DNA from 3 places in the Streptomyces sp. NPDC002125 genome. Region 2 is predicted to be linked to each of the others. Evidence: riboswitches for the same ligand, from Rfam matches in the RefSeq annotation. Region 2 holds a riboswitch; each other region holds the start of a gene.

Region 1 (7,620 bases), on a different contig from region 2:
CTCCGAGTTGCCCACGATCGCCACCCGGGGGCCGTCCGGCAGGGGCTGGCCCGCGAGGAGCAGGCCCACGTCGACCAGCTCCGTCACGGTGTCGACGCGGATCACGCCCGCCTGGCGCATCAGTGCCGAGACCGTCGCGTCGGGGATGCGGCTGACCGGTACGGCGTGGCCGGGCGGGGTCGAGCCGCTGTGCCGGGCACCCTTCACCACGACCACCGGCTTCACGGCGGCGGTGCGGCGGGCGAGCCGGGTGAACTTGCGCGGGTTGCCGAGCGACTCCAGGTACAGGAGGGCGACATCGGTGCCCTGGTCCTCGTACCAGTACTGGAGGAAGTCGTTGCCGGAGACGTCGGCCCTGTTGCCCGCGGAGATGAAGGCCGAGAGTCCGGCGCCCCGCCGGTGGAGGCCGGACAGCACGGCGATGCCGATGGCGCCGGACTGGGTGAAGAGCCCGATGCGCCCGGCCTTCGGCGACTCGGGGGCGAGGGAGGCGTTGAGGCGGACCTCGTCCGAGGTGTTGATGATGCCGAAGGCGTTCGGGCCGATGATCCGCATGCCGTACGAGCGTGCCTGCCGGACCAGTTCGCGCTGCTTCTCCCGGCCGTCGGCGCCGCGCTCGGCGTAACCGGCGGACAGGACGACGAGCCCCTGGACGCCGTGTTCGCCGCAGTCGGCGACGGCCTCGGGGACCCGGTCCGCGGGGACGGCGACGACCGCGAGGTCGACCTGTTCGCCGATCTCCCCCACGGAGCGGTACGCGGGCACCCCGTCGACGGTGCGCAGATCGGCGTCGAAGGACGTGTTCACGGCGTACGCGCGCCCGGTGAAGCCCGAGGCGAGGAGGTTGCGCAGCACCGTGCGGCCCACGCCGCCCGGCGCGCGTCCCGCGCCGATGACCGCGACGGAGCCCGGGGTCAGCAGGCGCTGGACGGAGCGCGCTTCGGCCCGCTGCTCACGGGCGCGCTGGACGGCGAGGGACTCCGCGGTGGGTTCGATGTCGAGGGTGAGATGGACGGAGCCGTCCTCGAAGCTGCGCTGCTGGGTGAAGCCGGCGTCCCGGAACACCTTGATCATCTTGTTGTTGGCGGGCAGCACCTCGGCGGCGAAGCGGCGGATGTCACGCTCCCTGGCGACCGCGGCGATGTGTTCGAGGAGCGCCGACGCCACACCGCGGCCCTGATGGGCGTCCTGGACGAGGAAGGCGACCTCGGCCTCGTCGGCCGGGGCGGAGGCGGGCCTGCCCCGGTCGTCGATCCGGTCGTAGCGCACGGTCGCGATGAACTCGCCGCCGATCGTCACCGCCAGTCCCACCCGGTCGACGTAGTCGTGATGGGTGAAGCGGTGCACGTCGCGGGCGGAGAGACGGGGGTACGGCGCGAAGAAGCGGTAGTACTTCGACTCGTCGGACACCTGCTCGTAGAAGCTGACGAGCCGCTCGGCGTCGTCCGTGGTGATGGGCCTGATGCGCGCGGTGCCACCGTCGCGGAGGACGACGTCCGCCTCCCAGTGGTCGGGGTACGCGTGATGCGGACTCTGCTCCGGCGAGGGCTCCATGGGCAAAGCCTACGGCGCGTCGCACCGGTCGCGCCGGGTTCGCGGCGAAGGCACGCTGAGGGGGCCGCCGGGCGTGAGCGGGCCGGCGGTGAGCCCAGGCCCGGCAGCGCGCACCGCATGAGAGACTGGTCTAGACAACCATTGATACGTGAAGGGCAGAACCATGGCTGAGCGCCGCGTCAACGTCGGATGGGCCGAGGGCCTGCACGCCCGCCCCGCTTCCATCTTCGTCCGTGCCGCCACGGCCTCCGGCGTCCCCGTGACGATCGCCAAGGCGGACGGCAACCCCGTGAACGCCGCGTCCATGCTGGCGGTGCTCGGCCTGGGCGCCCAGGGCGGCGAGGAGATCGTGCTCGCGTCCGAGGCCGACAACGCCGAGGTCGCTCTGGACCGTCTGGCGAAGCTGGTCGCCGAGGGGCTCGAGGAGCTCCCGGAGACCGTCTGATTCCGGCCGTTCCGGATCGGAGAATTTTTCACGGAAATGCCGCGGCACCCCCACGGGGGCCGCGGCATTTCTGTTTCCGTGACCGGCTTCACGGAGCACCGGAAAAACTGAATCAGGGCAGCAAAAAGAAAGCCCTGCGCGAATTACCTTCTTTGTATACGGCGCCATTGTTAATGACGGACTCCCGCGATGTTTACGGGGTGTTGCGAAGTCCTCACCCGCATCCCGCCCGCCGCGCTGCCCTGCCGGTCCGTGCGGCGCAGCCGGTGGGCGGCGGCGGCCCGCTCGGCGTGCTGGGCGGCCAGGGACCTGGCCCGTTCCGCGTCGCCGCGCGCCACCGCGTCGACGAGGGCACCGTGCTCGGCCCAGGAGTCCGCGGGGCGGGCCGGCTGCTCGACGGAGTACATCCAGGCGATCTTGTGCCGGAGCTGGGTGAGCAGCGCGATCAGCGCGGGGCTGCCCGAGGCCTGCGCGAGCGTCTCGTGGAACCAGCCGCCCAGCGAGCGCAGATCCTCCCCCTCCCCCCGGCGGACCCGCTCCTGACCCAGTCTGACCAGGCCTCGGAGCACCTTGAGGTGCGCGTCGGTACGGCGCTGCGCGGCCCGTGCGGCCCCGAGGGGTTCCAGGAGCATGCGGATCTCCAGGAGGTCCGCCGCCTCCTGCTCCGTGGGCTCGGCGACGCAGGCGCCGGCGTGCCGGCGGGTGACGACGAATCCCTCGGACTCCAGGGTGCGCAGCGCCTCGCGCACCGGGACGCGTGAGACGCCGTAGCGTCGCGCGAGTACCTCTTCGGTGAGGCGGCCACCGCGTTCGAAGACACCGGAGACGATGTCGTCACGGATCGCCGTGCATACCGAATGCGCGGGAATGCGCATGTCCGAACCTCCGCCTTAATCCCCGCGAAACGCGGCCGACCGACGCCTGTTCTGTGACTCTATTGCAACCGGCGGGAATTTCCGATGGCGGGGTGGAATCCATGGATATCTTTTAGCCAGGGAGCACTTCCACGCGCGCTTGGGCGGGCGCCCCTCCCGGGCACACGGAGAAGGCCCCGGCGGGTGGGCCGGGGCCTTCGTCGTACGCCCGGGAGGGGCGCTGTCACGCTGTGCGGAGTCAGACCTGGACGCCGTGGGAGCGGAGGTAGGCGACGGGGTCCATGTCGGACCCGTACTCGGGGGTGGTCCGGGCCTCGAAGTGCAGGTGCGGTCCCGTGGAGTTGCCGGTGGAGCCGGAAAGGCCTATCTGCTGACCCGAGGTGACGCTCTGGCCGACGGAGACACCGATCGAGGAGAGGTGGCCGTACTGGGTGTAGGTGCCGTCCTTCATCCGGAGCACGATGTTGTTGCCGTACGCGCCGCCCCAGCCCGCCTCGACGACCGTACCGGCGCCGACCGCGACGACGGAGCTGCCGGACGCCGCCTGGAAGTCCACGCCGGAGTGGCTGCCGGAGGACCACAGCGCGCCACCGGACTTGTAGCCGGTGGTCACGTGCGAGCCGGCGACCGGGAGGTGGAAGGCGTTCAGCCGGGCGCGCTCGGCGGCGCGGGCGGCACGGGCCTCGGCCTCGCGGACCTCCTTGGCGCGGGCTTCGGCCTTGCGCTTCGCCTCTGCCTTCGCCTCCGCCTTGGCCTTCGCCTCGGCCGCGGCCTTCGCGGCGAGCTCGGCCTGGTGCTTCTGGGCCTTCGCCTGGGCGTCGATCTGGGCGGCGAGCGTGGCGTCGAGGGCGACGGTCTGGGTCAGACCGGTGCTGCTCGCGGGGGCCTCGGAGTCCGCGGCGAGCGCCGGGGAGGCCGTGGCGCCGATGACGCCGGTGGTGGCCAGGGCCGCGATGCCGGCGACCTGGGCGCTCTTGCGCGTCAGGCGGCTCGGGGCACGGTGCTTCCCGGTGGCACGGATGAACGCCATGGAGGAGCTGGTCCTTTCCTTCCTTCTCGCCTACCGGGTTAGCTGACGGGTTCGGAGCAGGAAGGTCTCCTACGGGCCCCCTGCCTCGCGCGAGGCGCAGGGATCCGATTCACCCCAGGGACTTCATGGGTCCCCGGCTCCCCAGGCTCGCGCCTGACGGGGACTCGGCGATGACTGTCCGGCGCCGCGGTCGCGGCATACGTCTGGCGGACAGCCGGGCTGACGCTAGGTCGGGCCGCTTCGCATCTCCAAACGGAACGGGCCTTTTGTCGGACATCCCACAGGGCATTTCGCACCTATAACGACAAACAGGACATGCGGCGGAACCCCGGCGAGAGTGCCCTCGCCGGGGTCCTTTCCGTACTGCTTCGCCGGTTCACGGAGGCCGTTTCCGCCCGTCCGTACCCGGTGGCCGTCAGCCGGTGACGACCGACACCTCGCCGATGCCCAGCGCCCGGACGGGCTCGGCGATCTTCGAGGCGTCACCGACGAGCACCGTGACCAGCCGGTCGACCGGGAACGCACTGACCACGGCCGCGGTCGCCTCGACGGTGCCCGTCTCGGCCAGGCGCGCGTAGAGCTGGGCCTGGTAGTCGTCCGGCAGGTGCTGCTCCACCTGGTCGGCGAGCGTGGCCGCGACGGACGCCGCGGTCTCGTACTTCAGCGGGGCGACACCCACGAGGTTCTGCACGGCGGTCTCGCGCTCGGCGTCGGTGAGTCCTTCGGCCGCCAGCGTGCGCAGGACCTTCCACAGGTCGTCGAGCGCGGGCCCGGTGGACTCCGTGTCCACGGAGCCGCTGATCGCGAGCATCGCGGCACCGGCCGGCCCGGAGGAGGAGCCGGGAGCCGTCGACCGCAGTACCTGGCCGAAGGCCCGGACGCCGTAGGTGTAGCCCTTCTCCTCGCGCAGCACACGGTCCAGCCTGGAGGTGAGCGTGCCTCCCAGGCAGTAGGTGCCGAGGACCTGGGCGGGCCACACGCTGTCGTGCCGGTCCGCGCCGATACGGCCGATCAGCAGCTGGGTCTGGACGGCTCCGGGCCGGTCCACGACGACCACGCGGCCGGTGTCGTCCGCGGTGATCGGCGGGACCGGGCGGGCCTGGCCCGCGTTGCCCGACCAGTCGCCGACGGTGTCGTCGAGCAGGGCGTCCAGGTCCACGCCGGTGAGGTCGCCGACGACGACCGCGGTCGCGGTGGACGGACGGACATGGGCGTCGTAGAAGGCGCGCACGGCCGCGGCGTCGATCCGTCCCACGGTCTCCTCGGTGCCCAGGCGCGGGCGCGACATGCGTGCCGTGGCGGGGAAGAGCTCCTTGGAGAGCTGCTTGGCGGCCCGCCGGGCCGGGTTGGCCTGCTCATGCGGGATCTCGTCGAGGCGGTTGCGCACGAGGCGCTCGATCTCGTCCTGCGCGAAGGCGGGGGCCCGCAGCGCCTCCGCGACCAGGCCGAGGGCCTTGGCCAGCCGGGAGACGGGGACCTCCAGGGAGACACGGACGCCCGGGTGGTCGGCGTGCGCGTCGAGCGTGGCGCCGCAGCGCTCCAGCTCGGCGGCGAACTCCTCGGCGGAGCGCTTGTCCGTGCCCTCGGACAGGGCGCGCGCCATGATCGTGGCCACACCGTCCAGGCCCTCGGGCTCGGCGTCCAGCGGCGCGTCGAGGAAGATCTCCACGGCGACGACCTGCTGGCCGGGGCGGTGGCAGCGCAGCACGGTCAGGCCGTTGGGCAGGGCGCCGCGCTCGGGCGCGGGGAAGGCCCAGGGCCTGGCCTCGCCGGCGGTCGGCTGCGGGTGGTACTCCATCGCTACTCCAGTCACGGCGGCGTCGGTCACTTGTCCGCCCCCTCGTGCGCGTCGGTGCCCTCGGTGTCGTCGGCCGGTTCGACCGGCTCGTAGACCAGGACCGCCCGGTTGTCGGGGCGCAGGTGCGCCCGGGCCGCCTCCTTGACCTCGTCGGCCGTCACGTCGAGCACCCGGCCCACGGCGGTCAGGGCGAGCTGCGGGTCGCCGAACAGGACGGCGTACCGGCACAGTTCGTCGGCGCGGCCGGCGACCGTGCCGAGCCGGTCGAGCCACTCGCGCTCCAACTGCGCCTGGGCCCGTTCCATTTCCTCCGGGGTGGGGCCGTTCTCCGCGAAGCGGGCCAGCTCCTCGTCGACGGCCGCCTCGATCTGCGGCACCTCGACACCGCCGGACGTCTTGACGTCCAGCCAGCCGAGCGAGGGCGCGCCCGCGAGCCGGAGCAGCCCGAATCCCGCCGCCACCGCCGTACGGTCGCGGCGGACCAGGCGGTTGTGCAGCCGGGAGGACTCGCCTCCGCCGAGCACGGTGAGCGCGAGGTCCGCGGCGTCGCACGCGCGGGTGCCGTCGTGGGGCAGCCGGTAGGCGGCCATCAGCGCACGCGCGGGGACCTCCTCCTGGACCACTTCGCGCAGCTGCTCGCCGATGATGCCGGGCAGCGTGCCGTCGCGCGGGGGCTGCTTGCCGTCGTGGGAGGGGATGGAGCCGAAGTACTTCTCGATCCAGGCGAGCGTCTGCTCCGGGTCGATGTCCCCGACCACGGAGAGCACCGCGTTGTTCGGCGCGTAGTACGTACGGAAGAACGCCTGCGCGTCCTCCAGCGTCGCCGCGTCCAGGTCGGCCATCGAGCCGATCGGGGTGTGGTGGTACGGGTGGCCCTCGGGGTAGGCGAGGGCGGTGAGCTTCTCGAACGCCGTGCCGTACGGGACGTTGTCGTAGCGCTGGCGGCGCTCGTTCTTGACGACGTCGCGCTGGTTCTCCATGGACTCCTCGTCGAGCGCGGCGAGCAGCGAGCCCATCCGGTCGGCCTCGAGCCACAGGGCCAGCTCCAGCTGATGCGTCGGCATCGTCTCGAAGTAGTTGGTGCGCTCGAAGCTGGTGGTGCCGTTGAGGGAGCCGCCCGCCCCCTGCACCAGCTCGAAGTGCCCGTTCCCCTTGACCTGGCCCGAGCCCTGGAACATCAGGTGCTCGAAAAGGTGAGCCAGACCGGTGCGTCCCTTGACCTCGTGGCGGGACCCGACGTCGTACCAGAGGCAGACCGCGGCTACCGGGGTCAGATGGTCCTCGGAGAGCACCACGCGCAGGCCGTTGGCCAGACGGTGCTCGGTCGCCGTCAAGCCGCCGGAACCGGCCTGGGCTGTGGCCGTGTGACCCATGGGCATGTACGTCCCTTCGATCGGTACAGGATTTCCTGCCGGACCTGCCACTCTAAGCAAGCGCACGGGCACCTGGCGAAGTTCCCGTTGGGTGAAAGTTGTCGTAGATGCTGCCGTAAACAGGGGCCCGGCGCAGGCCCTGGAGACCGCTTCGGACGGGTCGAGGTCGGGGTTGTCAGCACGGCGGTCCACAATGGTCGGCGTCAGAACCTGAGGTTGCCCGACAGAATCTGTGAAGGAGTCGCAGCCGCGATGGCCCGCCGCAGCACGAAAACCCCGCCGCCGGACGACTTCGAGGAGAAGATCCTCGACATCGACGTCGTCGACGAAATGCAGGGCTCCTTCCTCGAGTACGCGTACTCGGTGATCTACTCCAGGGCGCTGCCCGATGCCCGCGACGGCATGAAGCCCGTGCACCGCCGCATCGTGTCCCAGATGAACGAGATGGGGCTGCGGCCCGACCGCGGCTATGTGAAGTGCGCCCGTGTCGTGGGCGAGGTGATGGGCAAACTGCACCCGCACGGCGACGCGTCGATCTATGACGC
Region 2 (7,620 bases):
GTCCTGCACACACTCACCCTGATCCAGCGCAGCGCGGACGACGGCGGCGAGGTCCGCAGGCTCGCCCGCGCCCAGGAACGCGAGCTGCGCAACTGGCTCTACAACCCGGCGGGCACGGGCAAGGAGGAGGACGACGAGCCGTCGAGCCTCGCCGAGGCCGTGAAACGCGCCGCCGCCGAGGTCGAGGACAAGCACGGCGTCCCGCTGGAGGTCGTCGTCGTCGGCGACTGCCCGCTCGACGAGAAGCTGGTGGCACAGATGCAGGCCGCACGCGAGGCGATGGTCAACGCCGCCAAGTACGGTGGCGAGGGCGGCGCCGTCCAGGTGTACGCGGAGGTCGAGGGCCGCACGGTCTTCGTCTCCGTACGGGACCGGGGGCCGGGATTCGACCTGGACGCCGTCCCGGACGACAGGATGGGCGTACGGGAATCGATCATCGGCCGGATGCAGCGCAACGGCGGTACCGCGCGGCTGCGTTCGGTGCCCGGCGGGGGCACGGAAGTCGAGCTGGAGATGGAGAGGGCGAGTCAATGACCGAGAACACCGAAGCGGCCGGGGGTCCGGAGCGCCGGGTACGGGTGGTGCTCGTCGACGACCACCGGATGTTCCGCACCGGCGTCCAGGCCGAGATCGGCCGCACCGACGAGACGGGGGTCGAGGTCGTCGGCGAGGCCGCCGACGTCGACCAGGCGGTCACCGTGATCACCGCGACCCGCCCGGAGGTCGTGCTCCTCGACGTGCACCTGCCGGGCGGCGGCGGCGTGGAGGTGCTGCGGCGCTGCGCCCCGATGATGGGGGCGGTGGAGAACCCCGTGCGCTTCCTGGCGCTGTCCGTCTCGGACGCGGCGGAGGACGTCATCGGCGTCATCCGGGGCGGTGCGCGCGGCTATGTCACCAAGACCATCACCGGCGCCGACCTCGTCGACTCCGTCTTCCGGGTCCAGGACGGCGACGCGGTGTTCTCGCCCCGGCTGGCCGGCTTCGTCCTCGACGCCTTCGCCTCCACGGACGCGCCCCCCGTCGACGAGGACCTGGACCGGCTGACGCAGCGCGAGCGCGAGGTGCTGCGGCTGATCGCCCGGGGATACGCGTACAAGGAGATCGCCAAGCAGCTGTTCATCTCGGTGAAGACGGTCGAATCACACGTCTCGGCCGTGCTGCGCAAGCTCCAGCTGTCCAACCGGCACGAGCTGACCCGGTGGGCGACGGCGCGGCGGCTGGTCTGAGCCCCGCGCTCATCCGGTACGCGCTCACCCGGGACCGAGCGAGATGTTGAGCTTCTCGCCGGTCCTGCGGTAGCCGATGCCCGCGTAGACCCGCTCGACGTCGGGGCCGCCCGGTTCCAGCCAGACGGTGTGGAAACCGCGCTCGAAGGCGGTGCGGGTCAGCCAGGCGGAGAGCGCCGCGCCGACGCCCCGGCGGCGGAAGGCCTCGACGACGGCCAGTCCGGCCAGTTCGCCGATGCCGTCGGCCGGCACCGAGCAGCCGCCCGCGCCGGCGGGCAGGCCGTCCAGGGTGGCGAGGGCCGAGACCCCACCGCCCGCGCTCGCCCCGCGCAGCCAGGCGATCTCTCCGTCGTCCGGCCCGCCCTCACCGCCGAATCCGGTGTGCTGGACGGCCGCCGCGGCGGTGAACTCATCGGCGGTGACCGGCTCGGAGACGCGCAGGCCGTCCACCGGCTTCGGCGGGAGGAGGCCGTCGGGGGCACAGGCCATGACCGGGGCGCGGCTCTCCACCGTGAAACCGGCCGCCAGCAGGGCCGGTTCGACGGCGGGCGCCCAGCTGGGCAGGAACTCCAGCCGGGGCAGCCGCTCGTGCTCGCGGAACGCCGTGACCAGGTCGGCGATGTCCCCGGCGGTCGGTTCGGCGCCCTGGTCCGGGATGGCGTAGTTGGCGAACTTCAGCTCCCAGCCCGGGTTGTGGCGCACGGTGAACGGGCCCACCCGGTAGTGGTCCGGCGAGCTGAGCGTGAGCGTACGCACGTAGTTCTGGATGGCTGTGTCCATGAGGCCGGGAGCCTATGCGACGCGGGTCGCTCCCGCGAAAGGCATTTCGGAGATCGGCGCGATACGTACGGGCGCGCCCGGGCGCGGGGCGTGGATCATCTGCCCGCCGCCGATGTAGAGCCCGACATGGGTGACTCCCGGGTAGAAGAACACCAGGTCGCCCGGGGCCAGTTCGGAGCGGGAGAGGCGTTGGCCCGCGTTGATCTGGGTGTACGTGGTACGCGGCAGGGACACCCCCGCTGCGCGCCACGCGGCCTGGGTGAGCCCCGAGCAGTCGAAGGACGAGGGCCCGGTGGCGCCCCAGACGTACGGCTTGCCGAGCGCCCCGTACGCGAAGTCCACGGCCTGTGCCGCGCGGGCGTTGGGCGCGGCCACGGAGCCGCGCGGGGCGCTCCGGTCGGCGCGGTCCGTGCCGCCGTGCGCGGCGTCGGCGGAACGCTCGTAGGCGGCGCGCTGGGCGGCGGTGAGGGTGGCCAGCAGCTTCCGGGCGCCGGACAGCTTGGTCCGGACCTCGTCCTTGTGCTTCTTCAGGTCGGCCCGGCGGGCGGCGAGGACCTCCAGCTCGTCCTCGGCCCTGGCACGCACCTGCGCGAGGTCGCTGATCTGCCGGCGTACGCCGTTGATCGCGCCCGCCTGACGGTCGCCCGCCCGGTCCTCGAAGGAGGCGCGCTCCAGATACTCGTCCGGGTCGGAGGAGAGGGCCAGCCGCACGGCGGGGTCGACGCCGGCGCTGCGGTACTGGGCGGTGGCGTACGCGCCGAGGGCGTCACGCGCGGTGTTGAGGCGCTCGGTCCTGCGGGCGGCCTCGTCGCGCAGCGCGTCGACGGACTTCTCCGAGCGGGCCGCCGTCTCCTTGGCGCCGTTGTACTTCTCGGTGGCCGCCTCGGCCTCGTGGTACAGCCGGTCGACCTTGGCCTTGACCTGGGCCGGGGTGAGCTGGGGCTCCGCCTGGGCGGCGCCGTCCAGGCAGGTCGCGGTGGCGGCCCCGGCCAGGGCGAGCGTCGCGGCGGTGCGGGCAGCAGGGCCGGAGAACAGACTCTGCTTGGGCTTGCGGTGAGCGGGTTTTCGATGCGCGGCCACGAGGGTGGTGCGTCCTTCCGTTCGACTGCCCGTCGGGGGGTACCGGCGGGCCCGCCCGGGTCCGGCGACGGGCCACCACAGGGGGGAGCGGCCCGCCGCCGGATCTCCCGGCGGGGTGACCGGGGTGCCACCCGGTACGGGGCGGCGGTGCAGAGTCGGTCACCTGGGAGGGACGCTAAACCCGGGGCGCCGGGAAGAGGCGTAATGACAGCTATTGCCCGCATGTGCTGTTTCACTTCCGCCGAGTGACCGGAAAAATCAACCGGAGTCCGACAATCCGCGCAGGCTCGGGGGCAATTCATCGGGAAGTCGTACCTGGCCGAAGAGTGCTGGTATGGGCGTGGTTAGGCTGCGGCCATGGACGTACTCATCAATGTCTTCGTGGCCCTGCACATCATCGGTATCGCCTCCCTGCTGGGCGGCTTCCTGACCCAGATGAAGGCCATGGGGGCGGGTACGGCGCGCTTCGTGCCGGCCATGCTGCACGGCGCGCTCACCATGCTCGTGACGGGCGTCGCCCTCGTCGGCCTCAACCAGGCCGACGACCAGACCGTGAACAACATCAAGATCGGCGTGAAGCTGCTGGTCCTGATCGTGATCCTGGCGCTCGTCTATGTGAAGCGGGACGAGGAGAAGGTGGAGAAGGGCGCGTTCGCCGCGGTCGGCGGGCTGACGGTCGCCAACATCTTCATCGCCACGCTCTGGACCTGAGCGGCAGGCGGTCGCACGGCGGGGGGCCCGGGGGATCACTTCCGGGCCCCCCGCCGTGTGCGGGCGGCGAGGCTACGCCGGGCGCACGCTGCCGTAGATCGGCATGTAGTAGATCGACTCCTCGCGGACGTTCGCACCCGGCTTCGGCGCGTGGATCATCATGCCGTCGCCCTTGTAGATGCCGACGTGGCTGATGTCGTCGTAGAAGAAGACCAGGTCCCCCGGCTGGAGGTCCGCCGTGGCCACCCGGGTGCCCACCTCGACCTGGTCCCACGTGGTGCGCGGCAGATCGACGCCGGCCGCCTTCCAGGCGGCCTGGGTGAGCCCGGAGCAGTCGTACGAGGACGGGCCCGTCGCCCCCCAGACGTACGGCTTGCCGATCTGGGCGGCGGCGAAGGCGAGGACCTTGTCGGCCTTCGAGGCGTAGCCGCTGTCGGAGCCCGTGCCGCCGGTCTCCGTGCCCGCCTCCTCCTTCGCGGCCTCCTCCTCGGCCGCCTGGTCGGCCTTCTCCTTCGCGGCGGCGGCCTGCTGCCTGGCCAGTTCCTCGGCCTTGCGTTTCGCCTCCGCCTCCTTCTTGCGCTCCAGCTCCGCCAGCCGTGCCTTCTCCTCGGCGGTCAGCTTCGACAGCAGCGTGCGGGCCTCGGAGAGCTTCGCCTGCACGTCCTGCTTGCTGGTGCGCAGCGTGGCCTGCGACTCGGTGAGCGTCTCCAGGCTCTTCGTCGCCTCGGCCCGCTTTGCCGCGGCTTCCTTCTGCTGCGTACGGAAGTCGGCGACCGCCTTCTGCTGCTGGCTGGTCATCCGGGCCATCAGCTGGTCCTGGTCGAAATACGACTGCGGGTCGTCCGCGAGGAAGAACGTCGCCGTCGGGGCGATCGAGCCGCTGCGGTACTGCGCGGCGGCGTAGTTGCCCAGCTCCCGGCGCGTCTCGTTGAGCTTGTCGGCGCGCTTCGCGGCGGCCTCCAGCAGGTCGTCGACCTTGGAGCGCTGCTCGGTCTGCGCGGCCTTCGCCTCGTTGTACTTCTGCGTCGCGGTGCCGGCCTGCCGGTAGAGGGCGTCGACCTTCTTCTGGACTTCCTCGATGCTGGGCTTCGGCTCGGCGGGGGCGGCCGTGGCGCTCTGCGTGGACAGCAGGGTGACGGAGGCGAGCGCCGCGGTCGTGAGACCGACGGCAGGGGTGGTGGTGCGCACCCGGGTGCGCGGCTTGCGATGCGACGCCAAGGCCGGCATCTCCTTCCGTGGACCGCCTACCGGGTTAGCTGTCGGGTTCGGGCGGAACGGAAGGCTGCCCTACGGTCCGGTGGAGACGGACCGATTCACCCCGGTGCTGCGTGTGGGTCCCCGGTTCCGGGCTCCCGGGGGAGTGCGGATTCGGCGGGGGTGCCCGTGCGGCGCGGTTCGCCTCAAGGGGGTACGGGGCACCCGTCGGAGCACGCTAGCCAACCCGTGGTGTCCCTGTGAAGGTTGATGTTCGATATGCCCGATACATTTTCGTGACCTTTTCCGGAAGGCGGTCCGCGCGCCCCGGACCGTATCCGGAATCTCACCCACCGTGGGTGTTCCGTCTCGGTACGCGCACGGCCTTGGCCCTTGTCGCCGATGAGGCCCCGGGCTGTCGGTGCGGCCGCCTAGACTCGTGAGGCGATGAGCAGCCTCTTTGACGACAGTTTCCTGACCGGCCTCCAGCAGTCGGACGACGGACCCCCGCCGCCCCCGGAGGAACACGCCCCCGAAGCCGTGCCCGAGGGCCTCTTCGAGGACGTCTTCGACGCGCCTCCGCCGCCGCGCGACGCGTACTACCGCGACGGCGCCCCGCGCCCCGTCATCGACTCGGCCGCGCTGCTCGACGGGCTGAACACCGAGCAGCGCGCCGCCGTCGTGCACGCCGGGTCCCCGCTGCTCATCGTCGCCGGCGCGGGATCGGGCAAGACCAGGGTGCTGACCCACCGCATCGCCCATCTGCTGGCCGAGCGCGGGGTGCACCCGGGGCAGATCCTGGCGATCACCTTCACCAACAAGGCTGCGGGCGAGATGAAGGAGCGCGTCGAGCAGCTCGTCGGACCGCGGGCCAACGCCATGTGGGTCATGACGTTCCACAGCGCGTGCGTGCGCATCCTGCGCCGCGAGTCCAAGCGCCTCGGCTTCACCTCGTCGTTCTCGATCTACGACGCCGCCGACTCCAAGCGGCTGATGGCGCTGGTCTGCCGCGATCTGGACCTCGACCCCAAGCGCTACCCGCCGAAGTCGTTCACGGCGAAGGTCTCGAACCTGAAGAACGAGCTGATCGACGAGGAGACGTTCGCCGGGCAGGCCGCTGGGGGCACCTCCCATTCGAGCGAAGCCGAGAATGGGGGAGGCTTCGAGAAGACTCTCGCCCAGGCCTACGCGCTGTACCAGGCGCGGCTGCGCGAGGCCAACGCCCTGGACTTCGACGACATCATCATGACCACGGTCCACCTGCTCCAGGCGTTCCCGGACGTCGCCGAGCACTACCGCCGCCGCTTCCGTCACGTCCTGGTCGACGAGTACCAGGACACCAACCACGCGCAGTACACCCTGGTGCGTGAGCTGGTGGGCCCGTCCGGAGAGGCCGAGGCCCCCGGCGAGCTCTGCGTCGTCGGTGACGCGGACCAGTCGATCTACGCCTTCCGCGGCGCGACCATCCGCAACATCCTCCAGTTCGAGGAGGACTATCCCGACGCGACCACGATCATGCTGGAGCAGAACTACCGCTCCACGCAGACGATCCTCTCCGCCGCCAACGCCGTCATCGAGCGCAACGAGAGCCGCCGCCCCAAGAACCTCTGGACCAACGCCGGCGAGGGCACCCGGATCGCGGGCTACGTCGCCGACACCGAGCACGACGAGGCGCAGTTCGTCGCCGACGAGATCGACCGGCTGACGGACGCGGGGGACGCGAAGGCGGGCGACGTCGCCGTCTTCTACCGCACGAACGCCCAGTCCCGTGTCTTCGAAGAGATCTTCATCCGCGTCGGACTGCCCTACAAGGTCGTCGGCGGAGTGCGCTTCTACGAGCGTAAGGAGGTCAGGGACGTCCTGGCCTACCTCCGGGTCCTCGCCAACCCCGAGGACACCGTCCCGCTGCGCCGCATCCTGAACGTTCCCAAGCGGGGCATCGGCGACCGGGCCGAGGCGATGATCGACGCCCTGTCGATGCGCGAGAAGATCTCCTTCCCGCAGGCGCTGCGCCGCGTCGACGAGGCGTACGGAATGGCGGCCCGCTCGGCCAACGCCGTGAAGCGGTTCAACACCCTCATGGAGGAGCTCCGCACGATCGTGGAGTCCGGCGCGGGCCCGGCCGTCGTGCTGGAGGCGGTCCTGGAGCGGACCGGCTATCTCGCCGAACTCCAGGCCTCCACCGACCCGCAGGACGAGACCCGCGTCGAGAACCTCCAGGAACTCGCGGCGGTCGCCCTCGAATTCGAGCAGGAGCGCGCGGAGGAGGAGGGCGCGGGGACCCTCGCCGAGTTCCTGGAGAAGGTCGCGCTCGTCGCCGACTCCGACCAGATCCCCGACGAGGACGAGGACGGCTCGGGCGTCATCACGCTGATGACGCTGCACACGGCCAAGGGCCTCGAATTCCCGGTGGTGTTCCTGACCGGCATGGAGGACGGCGTCTTCCCTCACATGCGCGCGCTGGGCCAGGTGAAGGAGCTGGAGGAGGAGCGCAGGCTCGCCTATGTGGGCATCACGCGCGCCCGCGAGCGGCTGTATCTGACCCGGGCGGCGATGCGGAGCGCCTGGGGCCAGCCCTCGTACAACCCGCCCTCGCGGTTCCTGGAGGAGATCCCGGACCAGCACCTGG
Region 3 (7,620 bases), on a different contig from region 2:
ACGCCTGGCTCCGCGAGCACAGCCCCGTGCACCGCACGGCGCTGCCCAGCGGGGTCGAGGCGTGGCTGGTGACCCGGTACGCGGATGCCAGGCAGGCCCTCGCCGACACCCGCCTCTCCAAGAACCCGGCGCACCACGCGGGGTCGGCGAACGCCAAGGGCAAGACGGGCATCCCGGGGGAGCGCAAGGCGGAGCTGATGACGCATCTGCTGAACATCGACCCCCCGGACCACACCCGGCTGCGCCGGCTCGTGTCCAAGGCGTTCACCCCGCGCCGGGTCGCGGAGTTCGCGCCGCGCGTGCAGGAGCTGACGGACCACCTCATCGACTCGTTCATCGAGGAGGGGAAGGCGGACCTCATCCATGACTTCGCCTTCCCGCTGCCCATCTACGCGATCTGCGACCTGCTCGGGGTGCCGCGCGAGGACCAGGACGACTTCCGCGACTGGGCGGGCATGATGATCCGCCACGGCGGCGGCCCGCGCGGCGGGGTGGCCAGGTCGGTCAAGAAGATGCGCGGTTATCTCGCCGAACTCATCCACCGCAAGAGGGAGAATCCCGGCGACGACCTGATCTCCGGGCTGATCCGGGCGAGTGACCACGGCGAGCACCTCAGCGAGAACGAGGCCGCGGCGATGGCCTTCATCCTTCTCTTCGCCGGCTTCGAGACCACCGTGAACCTCATCGGCAACGGCACGTACGCGCTGCTGCGCGACCCGGCCCAGCGCGAGCGCCTGGAGCGCTCCCTCGAAGCGGGGGAGACGGAGCTGCTCGCCACGGGCATCGAGGAGCTGCTGCGCTACGACGGGCCGGTGGAGCTCGCGACCTGGCGGTACGCCACCGAGCCCGTGACGCTGGGGGGCCAGGAGATCGCGGCGGGGGACCCCGTTCTCGTGGTTCTGGCCGCTGCGGATCGTGATCCGGCCAGATTCCAGGATGCGGACACCCTGGATCTCGCGCGGAGTGACAATCAGCACCTCGGATACGGGCACGGCATCCACTACTGCCTGGGTGCTCCGCTGGCCCGTCTGGAGGGCCAGGTGGCTCTGGCGACGCTGCTGCGGCGCCTCCCCGACCTGCGGCTCGCTGCGGAACCTGCCGATTTGCGCTGGCGGGGCGGGCTCATCATGCGTGGACTGCGCACGCTTCCTGTCGAGTTCGAACCGGGGCGCCCGGCCGAAAAAAGTGACAGCCTGTCAACTCTGTGACTTTCACGTGATCTCCGCTGCATCGACTTGTGACACACGTTCGAGTAGGGCTAGGTTCACCGTTCGACTCACCCGTCACATGTCAGTCACACGGAAGGCAATCCCATGGGCTCCGCGACCGGCAGACACCGTCGCCCTCGCCAGGCACCCGCCATCGTCGTCGCCGCAGGCGTCACGGGATCGGCCATCGCCATCCCGCTCCTCGGTGCCGGCGGCGCACAGGCCGCAGACGCCACGACCTGGGACCGGGTCGCGGAGTGCGAGAGCGGCGGCATGTGGAGCGCCGACCTCGGCAACGGTTACTACGGCGGCCTGCAGTTCTCGCAGGAGACGTGGTCGGCCTACGGCGGCAAGGACTACGCCCCCAGGGCTGACCTCGCCAGCCGCTCGCAGCAGATAGCCGTCGCCGAGAAGGTGCTGGACGACAAGGGCCCGCAGGCGTGGCCCAGCTGCGCCGTGATCTCCGGGCTCGCCCTGGACGGGACGCTGCCGGGTGTCGACCCGGGCGGCGAGCCCTCCGCCGAGTCCTCGGACACCGCGACCGGGTCCGAGACCCCCTCCGACGAGGCCTCCGACGAGGCCGACGGTTCGGAGAAGTCGGACAAGGCCAAGGACAAGTCCGGCGCAAAGACGGACAAGAGCGATGAAGTGGACGCCTCCACGGGTGCCGACGCGTCGCCGTCCGCCACTCCGTCGCCCGAGGCCTCGGAGAGGTCCGGCGCGTCGAAGGGTGATGCCGCGAAGGGCGGGAAGCACCGCGGCACCCCCGCCCCCGAGGCGAGCGCGAGCACGGGCTCGGAGCTGGGGAGCGGACGCGAGTCCGGCCGCCACGCCTCCCGGGGCGACTCCGACGCGCGCCAGGGTGCGGACAGCACGTACACCGTCCGCTCGGGCGACAACCTCTGGGCGATCGCCGACGCGCAGGAGCTCCCCGGCGGCTGGCCCGCGCTCTATGAGGCCAACAAGAGTGAGCTGGGCTCCGACCCGGACCTGATCCTCCCCGGCCAGAACCTCGTCCTCGACGTCGCGGCGGACGCCGCCGACGCCCGGACGGACGCAGCCGACGCCCAGGCGGAGGCCGTGTCCGGCAGCTGATCCGGCGGTTGATCCACAACTGATCCAAAGCGGGAAAACACCCCGAAATCAGGGGTAGTTCAGAGGCCTATGTCCACTTATGCGTAAGTGAGACATGGGTCTCTTTGCTTCAATTGCCGCGCTCCGCCTGTCCGGTCCGTCCATATTGGCTCCGACCTGCGCAAACGGCTCGACGCACCATTCCGGTTCATGTTGATTGACCGTTATGTCCATCTTTGAATGTAGGGGTTGCGTGTGTTTACGGTCGGAGCCGCTCGCACCGCGGGCACCTTCGACCGTCACGCCGAATCCTGCCGTCGGACGAAGGGAACCGACGCGTAAAGCGCCGTAGGCAGGAGCGGGGGACCCAGGTAAGCGCCGGACCCGGCCGTCGGAAGACGGACGCGGGCACGGCTCGGGGTGAAGTCGTCCGCGAGTGCGGGCGACCGGGCAACTCACAGGCCCGAACCCGACAGCTCACCTCGTAGGCGTCGGTGAGGAGAACCATGCTGCTTTCCAGCAAGGGCAAGCACCGCCGCCCGTCCAAGGCCGTCCGTGTCGCCACCCTGGCCGGTGTCGCCGGTGCCGCCGTCGCCGTGCCGCTGATGGGCGCGACCAACGCCTCCGCCGCCTCCGTCGCCACCTGGGACGCCGTCGCGCAGTGCGAGTCCGGTGGCAACTGGTCCATCAACACCGGCAACGGCTACTACGGCGGGCTCCAGTTCTCGCAGTCCAGCTGGGCCGCCGCCGGCGGTACGCAGTACGCCGCGCGTGCCGACCTGGCCACCAAGGACCAGCAGATAGCCACCGCCGAGAAGCTCCTCGACCTCCAGGGCCCGGGCGCCTGGGCCTGCGCCGGTGCCGGCGGTCTGACGAACGACGGTGTGGACCCGGGTGTCGACACCGGCTCCGGCGCCAAGGCGGCCGAGACGAAGACCCAGCCGGAGCGCACCGCCGAGCAGCCCGCCAACCGCAGCGAGAAGCGCGCGGAGCCGAAGGCCGAGAAGACCGTCACGACCCCGACCGGCGAGAAGGTCCAGAAGGGCGACGGCGAGTACAAGGTCAAGGCCGGAGACACCCTCAGCAAGATCGCCGACGCCGAGAAGGTCAAGGGCGGCTGGGAGAAGCTCTTCAAGCTCAACGACGACATCGTCGACGACGCCGACCTGATCTTCCCGGGTCAGCAGCTCCACCTGAAGTAGTCCGGGGTCCTTCCTCCTGCCCCGGAGGCCCGGCCCGGTGCGCCCACCCCCCTGCGCGCCGGGCCGGGGCCGTGTCCGGCACCGGAAACCTTCGGTGCTGTGCGGAACGGGTTCCCGGAGGTGTTTCGGCGCTCCGCGGAATGGAGCCGCCGGGGGCCGCCGGCGGGCGCGATCGTTCAACTGTTGTAGTTACTTGCCAGTAAAATTCTGGAGCTTTGCCCGTAATACGGGCCCTTGGGTCCTTTTTCGTCCCAGGGGGCGGGCGGACGGCCGACGCAGCGGGCCGGGCCGGTTAGGCTCGTGCCGCAAGGCCACAGTGACCCTGCCCAACCAGTGTCAGATCCCAGAAGGAGATGCCTCGTGCCGTCCATCGACGTCGTCGTAGCCAGGGAAATCCTCGACTCCCGGGGCAACCCCACGGTCGAGGTCGAGGTTGGCCTCGACGACGGCAGCACGGGACGTGCTGCTGTTCCGTCCGGAGCCTCCACCGGCGCGTTCGAGGCCATTGAGCTTCGCGACGGTGACCCCAACCGTTACCAGGGCAAGGGCGTCGAGAAGGCCGTCCTCGCCGTGATCGAGCAGATCGGCCCGGAGCTCGTCGGCTACGACGCCACCGAGCAGCGCCTCATCGACCAGGCGATGTTCGACCTGGACGCCACCGAGAACAAGGGCTCCCTCGGCGCCAACGCCATCCTCGGCGTCTCGCTGGCCGTGGCGCACGCCGCGTCCGAGGCGTCCGACCTCCCGCTGTTCCGCTACCTCGGCGGCCCGAACGCGCACCTGCTGCCCGTTCCGATGATGAACATCCTGAACGGCGGCTCGCACGCCGACTCCAACGTGGACATCCAGGAGTTCATGATCGCGCCGATCGGCGCCGAGTCCTTCTCCGAGGCCCTGCGCTGGGGCGCGGAGATCTACCACACGCTGAAGAAGGTCCTGAAGACCAAGGGCCTGTCCACCGGTCTCGGTGACGAGGGCGGCTTCGCCCCCAACCTCGAGTCCAACCGCGCCGCCCTCGACCTCATCCTCGAGGCCGTCAAGGAGGCCGGCTACGTCCCCGGCCGCGACATCGCGCTCGCGCTCGACGTCGCCGCGTCCGAGTTCTACAAGGACGGCGTCTACGAGTTCGAGGGCAAGTCCCGCTCGGCCGCCGAGATGACCGAGTACTACGAGGAGCTCGTCTCCGCGTACCCGCTGGTCTCCATCGAGGACCCGCTGTACGAGGACGACTGGGCCGGCTGGAAGGTCATCACCGACAAGCTCGGCTCCAAGGTGCAGATCGTCGGTGACGACCTGTTCGTCACCAACCCCGAGCGCCTCGCCCGCGGCATCGAGGAGGGCTCGGCCAACGCCCTGCTCGTCAAGGTCAACCAGATCGGTTCGCTGACCGAGACCCTGGACGCCGTCGAGCTGGCCCAGCGCAACGGCTTCAAGTGCATGATGTCGCACCGCTCCGGTGAGACCGAGGACGTCACCATCGCCGACCTCGCCGTCGCCGTGAACTGCGGCCAGATCAAGACCGGCGCCCCGGCCCGTTCGGACCGCGTCGCCAAGTACAACCAGCTGCTGCGCATCGAGGAGATCCTCGACGACGCCGCGGTCTACGCCGGGCGTTCGGCGTTCCCGCGGTTCCGCTTCGAGGGCTGACGGCCCGAGTCCGGGCACCAGCCTCCGTCCGTCCCCGCACTCGGTCCCGTACCGTGTGCGGGGACGGACGTGCGTAACGGGGAGCGTGAGACATGGCCGGGAAGGACCGCGACCGGTTCTCCACCGCGACCAGGCTGCGGCTGCTCGGCGAGCAGACGGCGGCCCGCGTCTACCGGTCCCAGAACCGCCGTCAGGCCCGCCGCTCCCGGCTCACCGGCCGGGCCGCCTTCCTGGCGCTGATCGTCTGCTCCCTGGTGGTGGCGCTCGCCTATCCCATGCGGCAGTACATCTCCCAGCGCGACCAGATCGCCGAGCAGGAGAGGCTCTCGCAGGACGCGCGGGCGCGGACCGAGGAGCTGCGGGACGAGAAGGCGCGGCTCAAGGACGACGCGTACATCCGCCGTCTCGCCCGCGAGCACCTGCACTACGTGCTGCCCGGCGAGACCGGTTATACGGTGGTCGACCCGGACGCGGCCGAGGTGCGCCGCGGTGAGCCGGGGGAGACGGGGCGGCCCTGGCACTCGAACCTCTGGGACGGCGTCGACACCGCGGACCGGGAGTGACCCCGTCGCGGTACCGTGCCCCCTCCCCGCACCGATTCATACAGTCCGACCGATGACATTCAAGGCAGGCATGGACACGCCCCCTCCGCAGACCGAATCCACCACGCCCACCGCCGCGGACATCGCCGCGTTCGAGCTCCAGCTCGGCCGCCCGCCGCGCGGTCTGCGCGCCATCGCGCACCGCTGCCCCTGCGGCAACCCGGACGTGGTCGAGACGCAGCCCCGTCTGGAGGACGGCACGCCGTTCCCGACGACGTACTACCTGACGTGCCCGCGCGCCGCGTCCGCGATCGGCACGCTGGAGGCCAACGGGGTCATGAAGGAGATGACCGAGCGCCTGGCCACCGACCCGGAGCTGGCCGCCGCCTACCGGGCCGCGCACGAGGACTACATCGCGCGCCGCGACGCCATCGAGGTCCTGGAGGGCTTCCCGAGCGCCGGCGGCATGCCGGACCGGGTGAAGTGCCTGCACGTCCTGGTCGGCCACTCGCTGGCGGCCGGCCCCGGAGTGAACCCGCTGGGCGACGAGGCGATCGCGATGCTGCCGGAGTGGTGGGCCAAGGGCCCCTGCGTCACGCCGTGCGGCGACGCCGACGCGTCCTGACCCCGCGCGGTCCCCGTACAACCACAGGAGCCCCATGACCCGCGTTGCCGCCATCGACTGCGGTACCAACTCCATCCGCCTGCTCGTCGCGGACGCGGACCCCGCCACCGGGCACTTCACCGAGCTGGACCGCCGGATGCGGATCGTCCGTCTCGGCCAGGGGGTCGACCGGACCGGCAGGCTGGCCCCGGAGGCGCTGGAGCGCACCTTCGACGCGTGCCGCGACTACGCGGCCGTGATCAAGGAGCTCGGCGCCGAGCGCATCCGCTTCGTCGCCACCTCCGCCTCCCGGGACGCGGAGAACAGCGCCGTGTTCGTCCAGGGCGTGCTGGACATCCTGGGCGTCGAGCCCGAGGTCGTCACCGGTGACCAGGAGGCGCAGCTGTCCTTCGACGGTGCCACCAAGGAGCTGGCGGGCAGCGACCACCTGGAGAAGCCGTATCTCGTCGTGGACATCGGCGGCGGCTCCACGGAGTTCGTCGTGGGCGACGACCGGGTGCTGGCCGCCCGGTCGGTGGACATCGGCTGCGTACGCATGACCGAGCGTCATCTCGTCCAGGACGGCGCCGTGGTGGACCCGCCCACGCCCGACCGGATCGCGGCGATCCGCGCGGACATCGACGCCGCCCTGGATCTCGCCGCCGGGACCGTGCCGCTCGCCTCCGCGGCGACGCTCGTCGGCCTGGCGGGGACGGTCACGACGATCGCGGCGATCGCCCTCGGGCTGGAGGAGTACGACTCCGCGGCGATCCACCACTCCAGGGTCTCCCTGGAGCAGGTCCGGGAGATCACCGGGCGGCTGCTCGCCTCGACGCACGAGGAGCGCGCGGCGATCCCCGCGATGCACCCCGGCCGGGTCGATGTGATCGCCTCGGGCGCGCTCGTGCTGCTCGCGGTGATGGAGCGCAGCGGGGCCGCCGAGGTCGTCGTCAGCGAACACGACATCCTGGACGGGATCGCCTGGTCCGCCGCGTGATCACAGCGCCCCCGCAGGCGCGGTGAGAAGCTGCTCATACGCATTCCCGCCTGCACCTTTGAGCTCGACAAGGCTCCTTCGGACCCGTCCGGAGGAGCCTTTCGCGCGGCGCCGCCACGAAGTTCGTGAACTTCTTCACAAGGAATTCGGTCCCTCTGGGGGAAGTTCTGCACCCGGGGGGCCGCACGGGTCGTCCGCGAGGCGGCGCGGCAGTGATGCGGGGAGGTTTCGGCGGGGTGGCCGGGGCGTGTCGCGGACGGCTGGTTCATCCCGTCTGCCGCCCCAAGGGCCAGCTCACAAGCGGTGAACAACGTTCGCCAGGACCTCGTGGTTCCCCGTGCCCGCC

What was found. Region 2 has a riboswitch for cyclic di-AMP ahead of ACWCQM_RS16230 (NlpC/P60 family protein). Riboswitches for the same ligand answer to the same signal wherever they lie in the genome.
Region 1: it holds a riboswitch for cyclic di-AMP, as region 2 does, so the genes downstream of both, ACWCQM_RS29715 (M23 family metallopeptidase) here and ACWCQM_RS16230 (NlpC/P60 family protein) in region 2, are expected to answer to the same signal.
Region 3: it holds a riboswitch for cyclic di-AMP, as region 2 does, so the genes downstream of both, ACWCQM_RS31505 (transglycosylase family protein) here and ACWCQM_RS16230 (NlpC/P60 family protein) in region 2, are expected to answer to the same signal.

The regions. Positions count from the first base shown of each region.
Region 1 is NZ_JBSFDD010000022.1:28,709-36,328, forward strand. It holds gene ACWCQM_RS29700 (bifunctional acetate--CoA ligase family protein/GNAT family N-acetyltransferase) at 1-1,554, opposite strand, end outside; gene ACWCQM_RS29705 (HPr family phosphocarrier protein) at 1,718-1,999, shown strand; gene ACWCQM_RS29710 (GntR family transcriptional regulator) at 2,170-2,874, opposite strand; gene ACWCQM_RS29715 (M23 family metallopeptidase) at 3,113-3,904, opposite strand; cyclic di-AMP (ydaO/yuaA leader) riboswitch at 3,918-4,084, opposite strand; gene ACWCQM_RS29720 (M16 family metallopeptidase) at 4,320-5,702, opposite strand; gene ACWCQM_RS29725 (M16 family metallopeptidase) at 5,729-7,081, opposite strand; gene ACWCQM_RS29730 (DNA gyrase/topoisomerase IV subunit A) at 7,328-7,620, shown strand, end outside.
Region 2 is NZ_JBSFDD010000008.1:90,960-98,579, reverse strand. It holds gene ACWCQM_RS16255 (PspC domain-containing protein) at 1-534, shown strand, start outside; gene ACWCQM_RS16250 (LuxR C-terminal-related transcriptional regulator) at 531-1,226, shown strand; gene ACWCQM_RS16245 (GNAT family N-acetyltransferase) at 1,251-2,006, opposite strand; gene ACWCQM_RS16240 (NlpC/P60 family protein) at 2,019-3,086, opposite strand; gene ACWCQM_RS16235 (hypothetical protein) at 3,444-3,797, shown strand; gene ACWCQM_RS16230 (NlpC/P60 family protein) at 3,870-5,024, opposite strand; cyclic di-AMP (ydaO/yuaA leader) riboswitch at 5,023-5,181, opposite strand; gene pcrA (DNA helicase PcrA) at 5,439-7,620, shown strand, end outside.
Region 3 is NZ_JBSFDD010000025.1:21,136-28,755, forward strand. It holds gene ACWCQM_RS31495 (cytochrome P450 family protein) at 1-1,208, shown strand, start outside; gene ACWCQM_RS31500 (transglycosylase family protein) at 1,314-2,303, shown strand; cyclic di-AMP (ydaO/yuaA leader) riboswitch at 2,617-2,788, shown strand; gene ACWCQM_RS31505 (transglycosylase family protein) at 2,789-3,484, shown strand; gene eno (phosphopyruvate hydratase) at 3,845-5,131, shown strand; gene ACWCQM_RS31515 (FtsB family cell division protein) at 5,224-5,694, shown strand; gene ACWCQM_RS31520 (DUF501 domain-containing protein) at 5,765-6,298, shown strand; gene ACWCQM_RS31525 (Ppx/GppA phosphatase family protein) at 6,333-7,274, shown strand.